DNA from 4 places in the Secundilactobacillus sp. MJ173 genome. Region 4 is predicted to be linked to each of the others. Evidence: predicted binding sites of a transcription regulator. Region 4 holds the regulator's gene; each other region holds the start of a gene.
What was found. Region 4 encodes Rex, which represses fermentation and respiration genes when NADH is low (regulators of the CRP and FNR family bind a similar motif). Its sites were predicted from a motif close to TTGTGAANTANTTCACAA; they were not measured.

Region 1 (3,173 bases), on a different contig from region 4:
CCAAATGGCAAACCAAGCTTGCCTAGTCAGACGGTTGCGCCAGGTGGGACAACGACGATTGGTGGCACAACGTTGGTTAACAATGAGCCAACGAATGGTATCCAATTGACCCATCAAACAACTAGCAACACCATTGTTGAAACTGTTGATCATGGTGGTGCAGTGAACGTTGTGGTTACGCCAAATAACAACAGCGGTGACAATTCAATTGCCACTGATACTGGCGCTGGTACTGGAACGGGCACGACGACGCCAGAAACACCAACCAATGGTGGCGACAACACCACAACAGGCGTCGACAAAGGAACTGGAACTGAATCAACTCACGGTCAAACAACGACTGGTGGTTCTTCGACAGGTTCAACTGGCAATACCGGCATGAATACTACTGCTGCGCAAGGTCAAGCTGTGAGCGGTCATCAAACTGCTGTAGCTGGTACGGATAGTCATATTTCTGACCAGACTCAGCAGACAGATGCGCAAGGTAAATTGCCACAGACAAACGAAGATGAGAGTGCTGCGGGTGCAACCCTTGGCCTGAGCCTACTTGGATTATTGGCTGCACTTGGCTTCAAGCGTAAGAAACGTGATGATGAGTAATCGTCATTGAGTTTTAAAAACGTGAACTAAGTCACACAAAAACGACTTATCAATATCCTGAAGGGGATGTTGGTAAGCCGTTTTTTGGGTTGAAATTAATGACGGTTGAAAATGAAAAACCGGTACAACACGTGCACCGGTTAAACTCAATTATGGTATTAAAGATAGCGAAGGCGAAAAACCTTTGCGGGACGACCAGGACGATTCTGAGACGCTGTTCCCACCATCTCAAAGATATGCCGATGGTTCTTTTTGAAGTTGGAGTTATCGATATCTTCCAACTTGATATGCTTAAAAATAGCAAACACCCGACGTGCTTGTTTAAGGGTGAACATGGAGCCCAAAATCAACAGAATGTTAGGCTGATAATCCAATTTGTTCGTGATGCGGTCACAAGCAATTTTGAGGATCCAATCATGATCGAAGGCCAGGAACGTCTGTGGATCAGCTTCACGCTCTGACAACGCAGCATAATAATCAGTCTGAACCGTAATTGGTGTGGTCGAAAATTGATATTGACCGTTGGTAAAAGTATTTTGATCGCCGTCCGATCCCATGCTAAACCAGCGAGCGTCACTGGCGCCGTAACTTGGGACCAAATGAGGCATTTCTGGTAAGAAAGTCATGTAGGCTAACGAAAGGGTTCGTTGGCCCGGCGTTCGTTCTGGGTGAGTGAAAGTGGCTAGTTGTTCAGTATGAAAGCCAGCTAATTCTAAGCCGATCTTTTCACGGACTAAGCGCAGTGCGGCTTCATCGGCACTTTCATCCGTTCGCATCACGGTTTCAGGCAGCGCCCAGTATTGTTCGAAGGGTTGATCAGTTCGCTTGACGAGTAACAAATTAACTTGGTGATTTTCACGGTCAAAACTCCAGATTATGTTTGTGATATTGATTGTAAATTGTTTTGCCATATGTCTTTCCTCCAAGATATTGTTACTTTTTTAACTACTACCTTTATTCTACTTTAAAAAGTTTAAAAATAAAGTATTTACCTTTATTTAAATCGATTTTTACAAGGAACTGTGAAAACGCATACATCAAAGCCCTATATGGTTTATAATGGTGGTGTCAATAAAATATTGGAGGTAATCACTGATGACAAAGATCTTTGGTAGTCCATCAACGTATGTTCAGGGTAGCGGCGCTTTATTCGACAGTGCTGAGGCATTGCACAAGCTAGGTTCCAAGCCCGTCGTAATGGCAGACGCCACCGTTTACAAAATTGTGGGTAAAGCCTTTATCGATTATTTGAATCAGCAAAAGTTTGATGTTCACAAGGTGACTTTTAAGGGTGAAGCATCCGAAAAAGAAATCAACCGGATCACGGAAATCGGCAAGGACTTCGGTGCTGACTTGATTATTGGCCTTGGTGGTGGCAAGACATTGGATTCAGCTAAAGCCATTGCTGATAATCTCAAGTTGCCAGTGGCCATTTTGCCAACACTAGCTTCTACGGATGCGCCATGTTCAAGGTTGTCGGTGATTTACACGCCAGACGGTAGTTTTGAGAAGTACCGTTTCTACAGCAAGAACCCTGACCTAGTACTGGTTGATACTCAGCTAGTTGCCAATGCACCGGCGCGCCTATTAGCTTCCGGGATTGCGGACGCTTTAGCAACCAACGTTGAAGCACAAGCGGTGGCCAAAGCTAACGGTCAGACCATGCTGAACGCTAAACAGACCCTGGTAGGTAATGCCATTGCTGAGAAGTGTGAAGAAACACTCTTTGATTATGGGACTCAGGCGCTGGACGCAGCGGAAGCTCACGCTGTCACTCCTGCACTAGACAAGATTATTGAAGCCAATACCTTAATGAGTGGTGTTGGTTTTGAAAGTGGCGGTTTAGCGGCTGCTCACGCTATTCATAATGGGTTGACATCGTTGTCTAACGAAGCGCTTCACGAGAAGACCCACGGTGAAAAAGTAGCCTTCGGAACGTTGACGCAGCTCTTCCTTGAAGGACGCGATACCGACGACATCAATACTTATCTAGAATTTGATTTAGCCTTAGGGTTACCAACCACTTTTGCTGACTTAGGAATCGCTGACGTTTCGGATGACGAACTGTTGCAAGTTGGGCAAGTTGCAACTGCACCAGCAGATACCATGTCTGAAATGCCATTTGAAGTTACCCCAGAGGACGTGGTGGCCGCGATGAAGGGCGCAAATGCGTATAGTCGGGCAATTCAGGGTTTAGCTTAAATATATTAAAATAACCGTTAAATACCATGGTTTTCAGCCGTCAAAAGCGGTGAAAATCATGGTATTTTTATGGCCGATAGGACTGTGATGCTCAGTCGTTGAATGGCTGTCACTTATTGATTGTTAAATGCCACTAATCGCGGTAAAATGATAGCCGTTCTAAATAGGCAAATTAGATGAGCCATGTGAGGAGGGGAACAACATTAACACGCAAAGTCGCGCTTACCGCATTTCAATCCTATCGTTATTTATCGCAATTGTTTTTATTCAGAGTATGGTCCCGTTTTTAGGGTATATCCCCGTGGGACCGTTCAGTATTGTTATTATTCAAGTGACGGTGGTCATCGCCGCCGTTTTACTCGGTCCTAAGG
Region 2 (3,173 bases), on a different contig from region 4:
AATTGCCGCTCGTTCTTAACCCATTCCACGTCATCATTGGGACTCATTGGCCCACCTAAAATTACCAACAGGTCCGTGTCATCCGCCGTTGGCAAAACGCCATCGAACTGATACGGGTGGTAAATATAGACTTCATGGCCCCGGTTGGCCGCCCAATCAATAATGCTGCCTGGGCCTTCACTTGGTGTGTGCTGTAAAACGTTTATTCTCATTAATAACGACCTTCATTTCAAATTGGAAGTATTGATATCATCATACCATTAGTGAATGATCGTGGGTTTGCAGTAACTGCTTAATGTATTGGGCAATATTGACAAACGCGTCATCCGCTGTATCGCGATAATTGATGGTTGAGGCGAGACTCAGTATGTTTGCTGGTAGTGGCATTAAATTAAAATTCCGTTCTGGAAAAACCTTTTCGGCAGTATATAACGTGGTTACCGTCGCCGAGTTAGGAATATGATCGACAGCTCTAAGGGCATCCGCTGCCGTTGGCACAGTTAGAGCGGTCGACAACGCCACATCTTCCTTTTTAAAGCTCAGGTTCACGTAACGTTGAAAAGCATCATAACCCGCGAAGCCAATATATGAATGAGTCTTCAACGCCTTAATTGAGTCATACTCAAAGTCTTGATAGAGTCTGTCAGGGTCGTAGTAATTACAATGGCTCGAAATGAAAAAGCACAATTGTCGGTCAGGAACGTGAATTTGTTTAAAATTGGTATCGAGCAGACGCTTACCGACAAAGATATCGATATTTTTAGTATCAATCTGGCTGCTAACTGGTACATCGTTTAACAGCTTAATATTAATCGGCTGGTTAGGATGCGCTGCATAGTACTTGGACAACCCATCCGTTACGATGTCGCTCAAAAACGGATCAGTTACGGCAACTTGAATCGGCTGGTTCTCCTGATTAATATGTGCCAGTAAGCTTTCATTAAGTCGGTTTTCTTCATCTACTACTGCCTGTAAGCCATTAATCATGATAATCCCGGCATCAGTAAGTTCGATGGGCTTGGTACGAGTGACCAAAGTGACGTGATATTCCTGTTCAGATTCTTTAAGTAATTTACTAATATAGGGCTGACTAATAAACAGCCGGTTAGCAACGTCCGACAAAGTTTGTGAGTATTCAACCGTTTTTAAGATGTTCAATAATGTTCGATGGGTGCTCATGACAAACCTCCTTATTTAAAATTATATCTATTTAGTAATAATTTTCATTTTAATAGTTAATGGCAAGTTTCGGTTTCTGCCACTATAATAACATCTGTAAGTGAATTGTATCACAAAAATTATAACTGGAGTGAATAATCATGACGAATCGTGTTGCTCAAATTTTGAAGATTGAAAAGCCAATCATTCAAGGCCCACTACTTTGGCTAACTGACGCTAAATTAGTTGCTGCTGTTAGTAATGGTTATTGGTTTTAACGCTGGCCAAACAACCGTTACCCGTTCACTGGACGAAACCATCGAACGCACCCGTAACGAAATTCGGAAAACCCGTCAATTAACCGACAAACCATTTGGCTTAAATTTGGCAATGTCTAATAACCCAAATGACACCTTCTTCGAACCAACCCTTCAACTCATGATTGATGAGCAGGTTCCCGTTGCCATCTGCGTTGGTGATTTTAATGCTGATCAAGTAACTAAAGTTAAAGCAGCCGGGATTACCGTTGTCTTTCGTCCCATCACACCCACAGTTGAAATTACTAAGCAGGCTGAAGCTGCTGGCGTCGATATCTTCGTTGCCACCGGCTTTGATGAAGGTGGCACTATCCCTACAAAGGTTATCGGTACCCTTTCAGCTGTCCCAATGGTTGTCGATGCTGCTAACGACATGCCCGTGATGGCAGCTGGCGGTATCGTGGATGCACGAACCGCTAAGGCCGTTTTTGCGCTTGGTGCTGAGGGTCTGTATGCTGGTACTGCCTTTATGATGTCTGAAGAAAGCCGTTTGGCTGAAAATATCAAAGCACTAGCACTCAAAGCAGATGCGGATGACCTGGTGATGTACCGAACACTTCCAGCCTATTACCGTTCTTTACCAGGCGAATTACCAGATAAGTTAGTTCAAATGGATAACAAGGGAGCAAGCCGGGAAGAAATTTCCAAAGCCTCATCTGCTGGTGATGGTATGCGGATTGGCATGCTTGAAGGCGACCTCACTAAGGGTTATGCCTCATTTGGATTAGGTATCTCACAAATCAAGAAGATTGAACCCATTTCAGTGATCATGGACCGCCTTAACGCAGGTGTACCAGTGGAAAACTAAGCTTTCAATCATAAAAGCAACTTTACTATCAGCGACTAACTGAATGGTAAAGCTGCTTTTATGTTATCAGCTTATTTAGCCGAATTTGACGATTTGTCTCTCAATTGCATATCACTGTTGTAATACCGCGGATAGGCCAGATAACAGGCAATGACGCTACCAATACTAGTAGCCGCTAACAGCATAAAGGTGACCATGATTTGGTACATGATGGCCTTGGTGGGGTCAACGCCGGCAAAAATCAAACCCGACATCATGCCAGGTAAACTAACGATTCCCACCGTTTTGGCTGAATCAATCGTCGGTGCCATCCCCGTCCGAATCGCCATTTGAACGATGTGCTTGGAAGCCTGCTTCAGATTAGCACCGAGGGCCAGTCGTTCCAGCACGCCCTGCCGCTGATCGTGGAAACTGGTATTCATGCTGCGGTAAGCCAGTCCAATAGCCACCATAGCGTTACTAGCAATCATCCCCGAGATGGGTACGATTTGACTAGGCGTAAACCGCACCGCACCCGCTATAACCAGCAACAGAATCGTAATCAATGTGGCAGTGGCAATCGCTAACAGACTAATGGCAAACGCGTGAGGGATGCCATTAGCTCGCTTATTCGCGTTCAAAGCGGCGTTAAAGATAATAATTGCCACCATTAAGCCTGTCAGCCAAATTCGATTGACCTTAATGATGTAGGTCAATACGTAACCAACCACCGTCAGTTGAATGACCGCCCGAATCACGCCAATGATCATATCGCGTTCCAGGCCAATTTTTTCCTTTAAGTTAATCGCTAAGGCAATCACAACCAGAATAACCGCGAAGGCTAACGCTGTGGGACTGACAATTAAATTATTCATGAGCAGCCACCTCGATCTTTCCGTCACGGATCCTCA
Region 3 (3,173 bases), on a different contig from region 4:
ACGGAACACACCACCATTTTTACCAACGTCTTCACCGAAGATCAACGTTTTGGGATCTTCGCCTAAAACAACGTCTAAACCATCTGTAATCGCTTTGATATAAGTTAATTTAGCCATGGTTACTTCGACTCCTTTGCTTCGAATCTTGCAATATCAGCTTTGATTTGTGGAGTTGGTTCTTCGAACGTCGTCTTCAACATATCAACAACTGATTGTGTAGGTGTATTTTCAGCTTCCTTCATTGATGCTTTGAAGCTGTCTTTGTATTCCTCAACAAGTTTGTCTTCTTGGTCTTGTGACCATAATCCCTTGTCACTCAAAATCTTACGCATACGGATCAAAGGATCAGCGTCGAACCAAGGTTTTTCTTCATCCTTAGTCCGGTAACGACTAGGATCATCACCAGCACTTGAGTGAGCACCATAACGATAAGTTAAGGTTTCAACCAAGACTGGACCGTTACCAGCAGCAGCAAAGTCACGTGCTTCTTTAGTAGCGATGTAAGTTGCCAAAACATCCATCCCATCAACTTGAATAGATGGAACACCAGATGCAACGGCCTTTTGAGCTAAGGTTTCAGCAGCAGTTTGCTTGTAACGTGGAACTGAAATTGCCCAGCCATTATTTTGAACCATGAATACAGCAGGAGCCTGGAATGAAGATGCAAAGTTAACACCTTCGTAGAAGTCACCTTGCGAAGTACCACCATCACCGGTATATACGAATGATACGGCATCTTTTTCACCGTTCTTCTTAATACCTAATGCGGCGCCGGCAGCTTCAACGTATTGCGCACCGATGATAATTTGTGGGAACCAGTTACGTTGTTCACCATAATCATCACCAACTGCGTTACCCTTTGACCATAAGAAGCCTTGGGCTACTGAAGCGCCATGTTGAATTAATTGTGGCAAGTCACGGTAGGCAGGGAACAGGAAATCTTGGTCTTTAAATGCTGCGATTGACCCCATTTCACTTGCTTCCTCACCATAAGTCGGGGCATAGAAGCCTAAACGACCTTGACGAGAGAAGTTCATTGTTTGTTCATGCAATGTACGCTCCCAAACCATCTTTTTCATAAAATCAACTAACTGATCATCTGAAAAAGTATCGAAAAGTTCTTGATTCACGATCTTCGCGTCTTTGTCCACAATTTGGAACGTTTTCTTATACGGATCGCTCATCGTGGCTTTAATTGATGCGAAATCAATTACTTGCCCAGTTTTCTTCGCCATAACTAACACTTTCCTTTCCGTTTGTATGCAACCAGTTTCAAAACCACTTTCATAGTTTTGAAACCGTTTGCTTTTCTCAACTACACTCTTAAATTACCACGCTTTCACAATTCATGCAAGCCCTTTCATTACTTTTAAAACGCAAAAATTGCCAAGTTGCCCATGAGCATTGGAATCCCTTTTTCTGAAAAAATGCTTGTGTTTTCTTTCACATTTTTTTAATTTCATTTTTGCATCCTATTATGCTAGAATTAATTATTAGAGCACTTGTTTTTTCAATTTCGGAGGTAATTTTCGTGATTTTAATGAAAGACATCACCAGAGACGGCGATCCTGTCCTCAGACAAGAGGCTGCTAAAGTTAGTTTCCCTCTATCAGAGGAGGATCAAAAGTTGGCTGATGATATGATGGAATATTTAAAAGTCAGCCAGGATCCAGAGTTATGTAAAAAATATGGTTTGCGTGCCGGCGTTGGCTTAGCTGCCCCGCAAGTTGGTGTTTCAAAAATGATGGCCGCAGTTCTTGTCCCAGCCGAAGAAGGCGCCAAATCACCATTTACCGACGTCATTATTAACCCGGTCATTATTAGCCATTCCGTTCAAGACGGTGCGCTAACCGAGGGTGAAGGCTGTTTGTCAGTAGACGAAGAAGTGCCTGGTTTCGTGCCACGTCATGACCGGATCACCTTGCGCTATCAGGACACCACAGGCGAAACACACAAGGTTCGTCTTAAGAACTATCCAGCGATTGTTTGTCAGCATGAAATCGATCATCTACACGGCATTTTGTTTTATGATCATATCAATAAGGATCATCCTTACGAAGTTAGCGATGATACCATCATGTTCGAATAAACGGTGACATCGTTCGGACGTTTCACATTAAGTTAAACTAAAAACAGCTTACTGATTAGCCATTTGGCACGTTTCAGTAAGCTGTTTTTTGCTAGTTTTAATGATGTTGGTTTGTTGCACTGGGTTTCGTCTTAGGATCCAACCGGTGTAAATCTTGGATATACTCAATAGTAGCTTCATTGACGAGGTAGGCAACTCCAAGATGGATACGTTGAGTATGTCGCCAGACATCCGTTACCAAAAACGCCGACTCGCCTGGCTCAACCACCGAAGCAATTTGATGATCCTGACAAAATTCAGCTAGGATATGGTTCAGTCTTTGCCTGAGAATCGGCAGTTGATCATCGGTAACCTGGTCGATCAAAAGCAAGTACTCAAACGCCATTACCCCCCGACCCCAACCGTCAGGAATAATACTAGCGTCCAAAACAGTTGCGGGGCTTGAAATAAAATGTTCATCCGCCAAACGCTGAAGTGCCGCCTTAACCGCTACGTTAGTCTGTCCAAGTGCTGCACTTTGCGCTTTTTTAGTGTTGCGGCTTACAATCATGCGATGAATAAGCAGATATAAACCAATTGCAATGACCACAGCAATTAAAATCGTAACTGTTCGATCCATGACGACCACACTCCTTTTAAATTTATACTAACACAATTTGTATTTCAGCTTTAGCATTCTGCGGAAACCAGAGTGAAAGCACGCTGTACTGCCATCCTCTGCCCGATTGGAAAACTATACAATTTTATTCATATATGATAATATATTAGCAACTGTTGTTCATTAACAACGAGACGTTCGGTACAAATAAAAGATCGGTTAGCGATCAATACAGTAATTCACTGTAACTATAGAAAGGAAGTAGACAATTTTACTATGATTTTTAAAGTTTACTATCAAGAAGACCAGATTCGTAACCCTAAACGTGAGGATACGAAATCACTTTATATCGATGCTGCCACGGAAGTTGAAGCACGTGCTTTAGTTGCTGAAAACACCAAGCACAACATCGAATTCATCGAACCACTTGAGGGTAAGTTCCTTGAATACGAGCAAGAAAACCCGGACTACAAGTTGACGGAGTTT
Region 4 (3,173 bases):
TTGCATCGATTTGAGTCTTGATTTCAGAAACACGTTCTTGAATTTGTTCTTTGGCGCCAGCACCTTCAACAATGGTTGTGTCGTCTTTAGTAACGTTAACCTTGTTTGCTTGGCCAAGTTGTTCAAGCGTAGCATCCTTCAAGTTCAAGCCCAAATCATCGGTAATAACAGTACCACCGGTCAATACGGCAATATCTTGAAGTTGTGCCTTACGACGGTCACCAAAGCCAGGAGCTTTAACAGCAACCACGTTGAAGGTCCCACGCATCTTGTTCAAAACAAGTGTTGGTAATGCTTCACCAGTAATATCATCAGCGATGATCAAGAGTGAACGACTTTGTTCAACAACCGATTGCAATAATGGCAAGATATCTTGAATGTTAGCAATCTTCTTGTCAGTAATCAGAATGTATGGGTTGTCCAAGTTAGCTTCCATCTTATCGTTGTCGGTAACCATGTACTGTGACATGTAACCACGATCAAACTGCATCCCTTCAACAACGTCCAAGCTAGTATCAACACCACGAGATTCTTCAATGGTGATAACCCCGTCGTTACCAACTTTTTCCATTGCGTCAGCAATCAAATCGCCGACTTGTTGGTCAGCTGAAGAAATAGATGCGATTTGAGCGATATCGCTCTTAGTGGCAACTTTGTGGCTCATCTCATGTAAAGCCTTAACAGCGGCGTCAGTAGCCTTTTCAATACCACGACGGATACCAACTGGGTTAGCACCGGCAGTCACGTTCTTCATACCTTCGTTAACGATTGCTTGCGTCAAAACAGTTGCAGTGGTGGTACCATCACCAGCAATGTCGTTAGTCTTTGAAGCAACTTCAGCAACTAACTTGGCACCAAGGTTTTCAAAGTGATCTGACAATTCAATAGCCTTTGCAATCGTAACCCCATCGTTAGTGATGGTTGGGTTACCATATGATTGTTCCAAAACCACGTTACGACCTTTGGGACCAATCGTTGTTTTAACTGTATCTGCTAACTTATCAACACCGGCAAGCATTGCTGACCGAGCGTCTTCAGAAAACTTAAGTTCTTTAGCCATAGTTTTACTTCACCTCATAAAATAATTTAGTTTAAAATTTTAGTCCAGTTACTTCTTAATTAGTCGACAATTGCGACTAGGTCTTTTTCATGGACAACGAGATATGAGTCACCGTTATACTTAACTTCAGTACCTGCGTATTTATCAAATAAGACAGTGTCGCCTTCTTTAACACTTGGCGCAACCTTTTCACCATTGTCAAGCACACGGCCACTACCTACGGCAACAACCTTGCCAGTTTGTGGTTTTTCCTGAGCATTACTTGCTAGTACGATACCACCAACAGTCTGTTCTTCTTCTTCTTGTGCTTGTAAAATTACACGGTCTCCTAATGGTTTTAACACTTGAATCCCTCCAATAAATATAAAGTTTAGCACTATTAGCACTCATCTAACATAAGTGCTAATCACAATTAATACTATAAAATTATTCCCACCCAAATGCAAGCCATTTACCTAAAAAAAGCACGATTTACTAAATCTTTTACATTGTCTTCGGTTTCCTAACAAAAGTAAAAGTGGCTCAACTACCAGTACATCAACTGATAATCGAGCCACTTCATTTAATTAAGTATTGAATACTTACCTGCGAAAACAGCAAGTCGCTATTCTCGCATTTGCAAATAATTACTCTTCTTCATTATAATGATCTAAAAAGTAGATCAACGTTTGCAGTTCATTAGTCAAATCAACGTTTTGGACCCGTACGTTTGTTGGCACGGATACTCGTAATGGCGTAAAGTTAAGAATCCCACGAACGCCACCCGCAATGGCATCGTCCGTGACGTTTTGAGCAACTGATTCTGGAACCGTCAAAATCACAATCTTGATTTGCTGATCCTCTAGCTGCTTACGTAATTCCGACATGGGATAAATCGGAACACCGCTCTGAACGGTATTTGCTAAATCTGGGCGGACATCAAACGCCGCACTGATCCGCACATTACTGTTCTGATGAAAATTAAAGTTCAGCAGGGCATTTCCTAAGTTACCCACACCAATAAGCGCAGCATTAGTTAGTTTGTCCTGATTTAAAATCTTTTTGAAGAACTTTAACAAACTATCAACATCGTACCCGTATCCTCGTTTTCCAAGTGCACCAAAATATGAAAAGTCACGACGAATCGTGGCCGAATCAACCTTAACGGCCTCTGAAAGTTCTGTTGATGATACTCGATTTTTATCAGAATCATGCAAAATATTGAGATAGCGGTAATAAATCGGTAATCGTTTTGCAGTGGCCTTCGGAATCTTTGTTTCTGCCAATTTCTCTTCCTCCTTGTGAATTTACCTAATTAAAAATACCTTAGAAAACGAATCTTTTATCATCAAAATAATTGCGAATTTCTAAAATAAATAAGTTTGTGAAAACATCATTCTAGTTAATTGTAGCATATTGGGGCGATTTGTGAAATAATTTTCAATAAAAAATCCATGAACATTTTACCAAACCTATCAGTATCTCACTAATTAATGGTAGAATAGTTTCACAATAGAAAGGCAGCTGATACGACATGTTATTACAGGTCCAACAAGTAACACGCCGGTTCGGCGCGGATACTCTTTTTGATAATGTCAACCTAGATGTCCCTGAACACGGTCGGGTGGCTCTCGTGGGTCGAAACGGTGCTGGTAAATCGACTCTGGTCCGCATGATTACGGGTATTGACGCTCCGGACGAGGGGCAAATTATTTACAAAAAAGGCATGACCATTGGGTATTTAGCTCAAGATACCGGACTCGATTCTGATAAATCAATTTGGGAAGAAATGGCCAGTGTCTTCCAAGAACTTCAGGATCAAGAAGATGAACTGCACCGTTTGGAAGAACGGATGAGCGACCCAGAAGTGATTAATAATAAAGAACAATTTGAACAACTTTCAAAAACTTACGATCAACGGCAAACTTCCTTCAAAAATAACAATGGTTACGGCTACCGTGCAGAAATTCGTGGTGTTCTACACGGTTTCGAATTTGGCGAAGAGGATTATGGACGCTCGATCAACGAATTGTCTGGCGGACAAAAAACCCAGTTAGCGTTAGCTAAGCTACTGCTCGAAAAACGTGATTTATTAGTTTTGGATGAACCTACTAACCATTTGGACGTTGAAACC

Region 1: AC6H04_RS07040 (glycerol dehydrogenase) is a predicted target of Rex. The motif match lies at 1,531-1,548, and genes of this name have one in related genera.
Region 2: AC6H04_RS03895 (NAD(P)H-dependent flavin oxidoreductase) is a predicted target of Rex. The motif match lies at 1,278-1,295, and genes of this name have one in related genera.
Region 3: pdhA (pyruvate dehydrogenase (acetyl-transferring) E1 component subunit alpha) is a predicted target of Rex. The motif match lies at 1,432-1,449, and genes of this name have one in related genera.

The regions. Positions count from the first base shown of each region.
Region 1 is NZ_BAAKGN010000043.1:907-4,079, forward strand. It holds partial or broken gene AC6H04_RS07030 (LPXTG cell wall anchor domain-containing protein) at 1-600, shown strand, start outside; gene AC6H04_RS07035 (NUDIX domain-containing protein) at 759-1,511, opposite strand; gene AC6H04_RS07040 (glycerol dehydrogenase) at 1,696-2,802, shown strand; gene AC6H04_RS07045 (ECF transporter S component) at 3,059-3,173, shown strand, end outside.
Region 2 is NZ_BAAKGN010000023.1:37,171-40,343, forward strand. It holds gene AC6H04_RS03885 (type 1 glutamine amidotransferase) at 1-212, opposite strand, end outside; gene AC6H04_RS03890 (LysR family transcriptional regulator) at 253-1,179, opposite strand; gene AC6H04_RS03895 (NAD(P)H-dependent flavin oxidoreductase) at 1,420-2,283, shown strand; gene AC6H04_RS03900 (ABC transporter permease) at 2,355-3,137, opposite strand; gene AC6H04_RS03905 (ABC transporter ATP-binding protein) at 3,130-3,173, opposite strand, start outside.
Region 3 is NZ_BAAKGN010000003.1:51,102-54,274, forward strand. It holds gene AC6H04_RS00410 (alpha-ketoacid dehydrogenase subunit beta) at 1-117, opposite strand, end outside; gene pdhA (pyruvate dehydrogenase (acetyl-transferring) E1 component subunit alpha) at 120-1,235, opposite strand; gene def (peptide deformylase) at 1,532-2,089, shown strand; gene AC6H04_RS00425 (hypothetical protein) at 2,187-2,708, opposite strand; gene AC6H04_RS00430 (DNA-directed RNA polymerase subunit epsilon) at 2,964-3,173, shown strand, end outside.
Region 4 is NZ_BAAKGN010000060.1:100,287-103,459, forward strand. It holds gene groL (chaperonin GroEL) at 1-1,060, opposite strand, end outside; gene groES (co-chaperone GroES) at 1,120-1,404, opposite strand; gene AC6H04_RS09520 (redox-sensing transcriptional repressor Rex) at 1,687-2,325, opposite strand; gene AC6H04_RS09525 (ABC-F family ATP-binding cassette domain-containing protein) at 2,574-3,173, shown strand, end outside.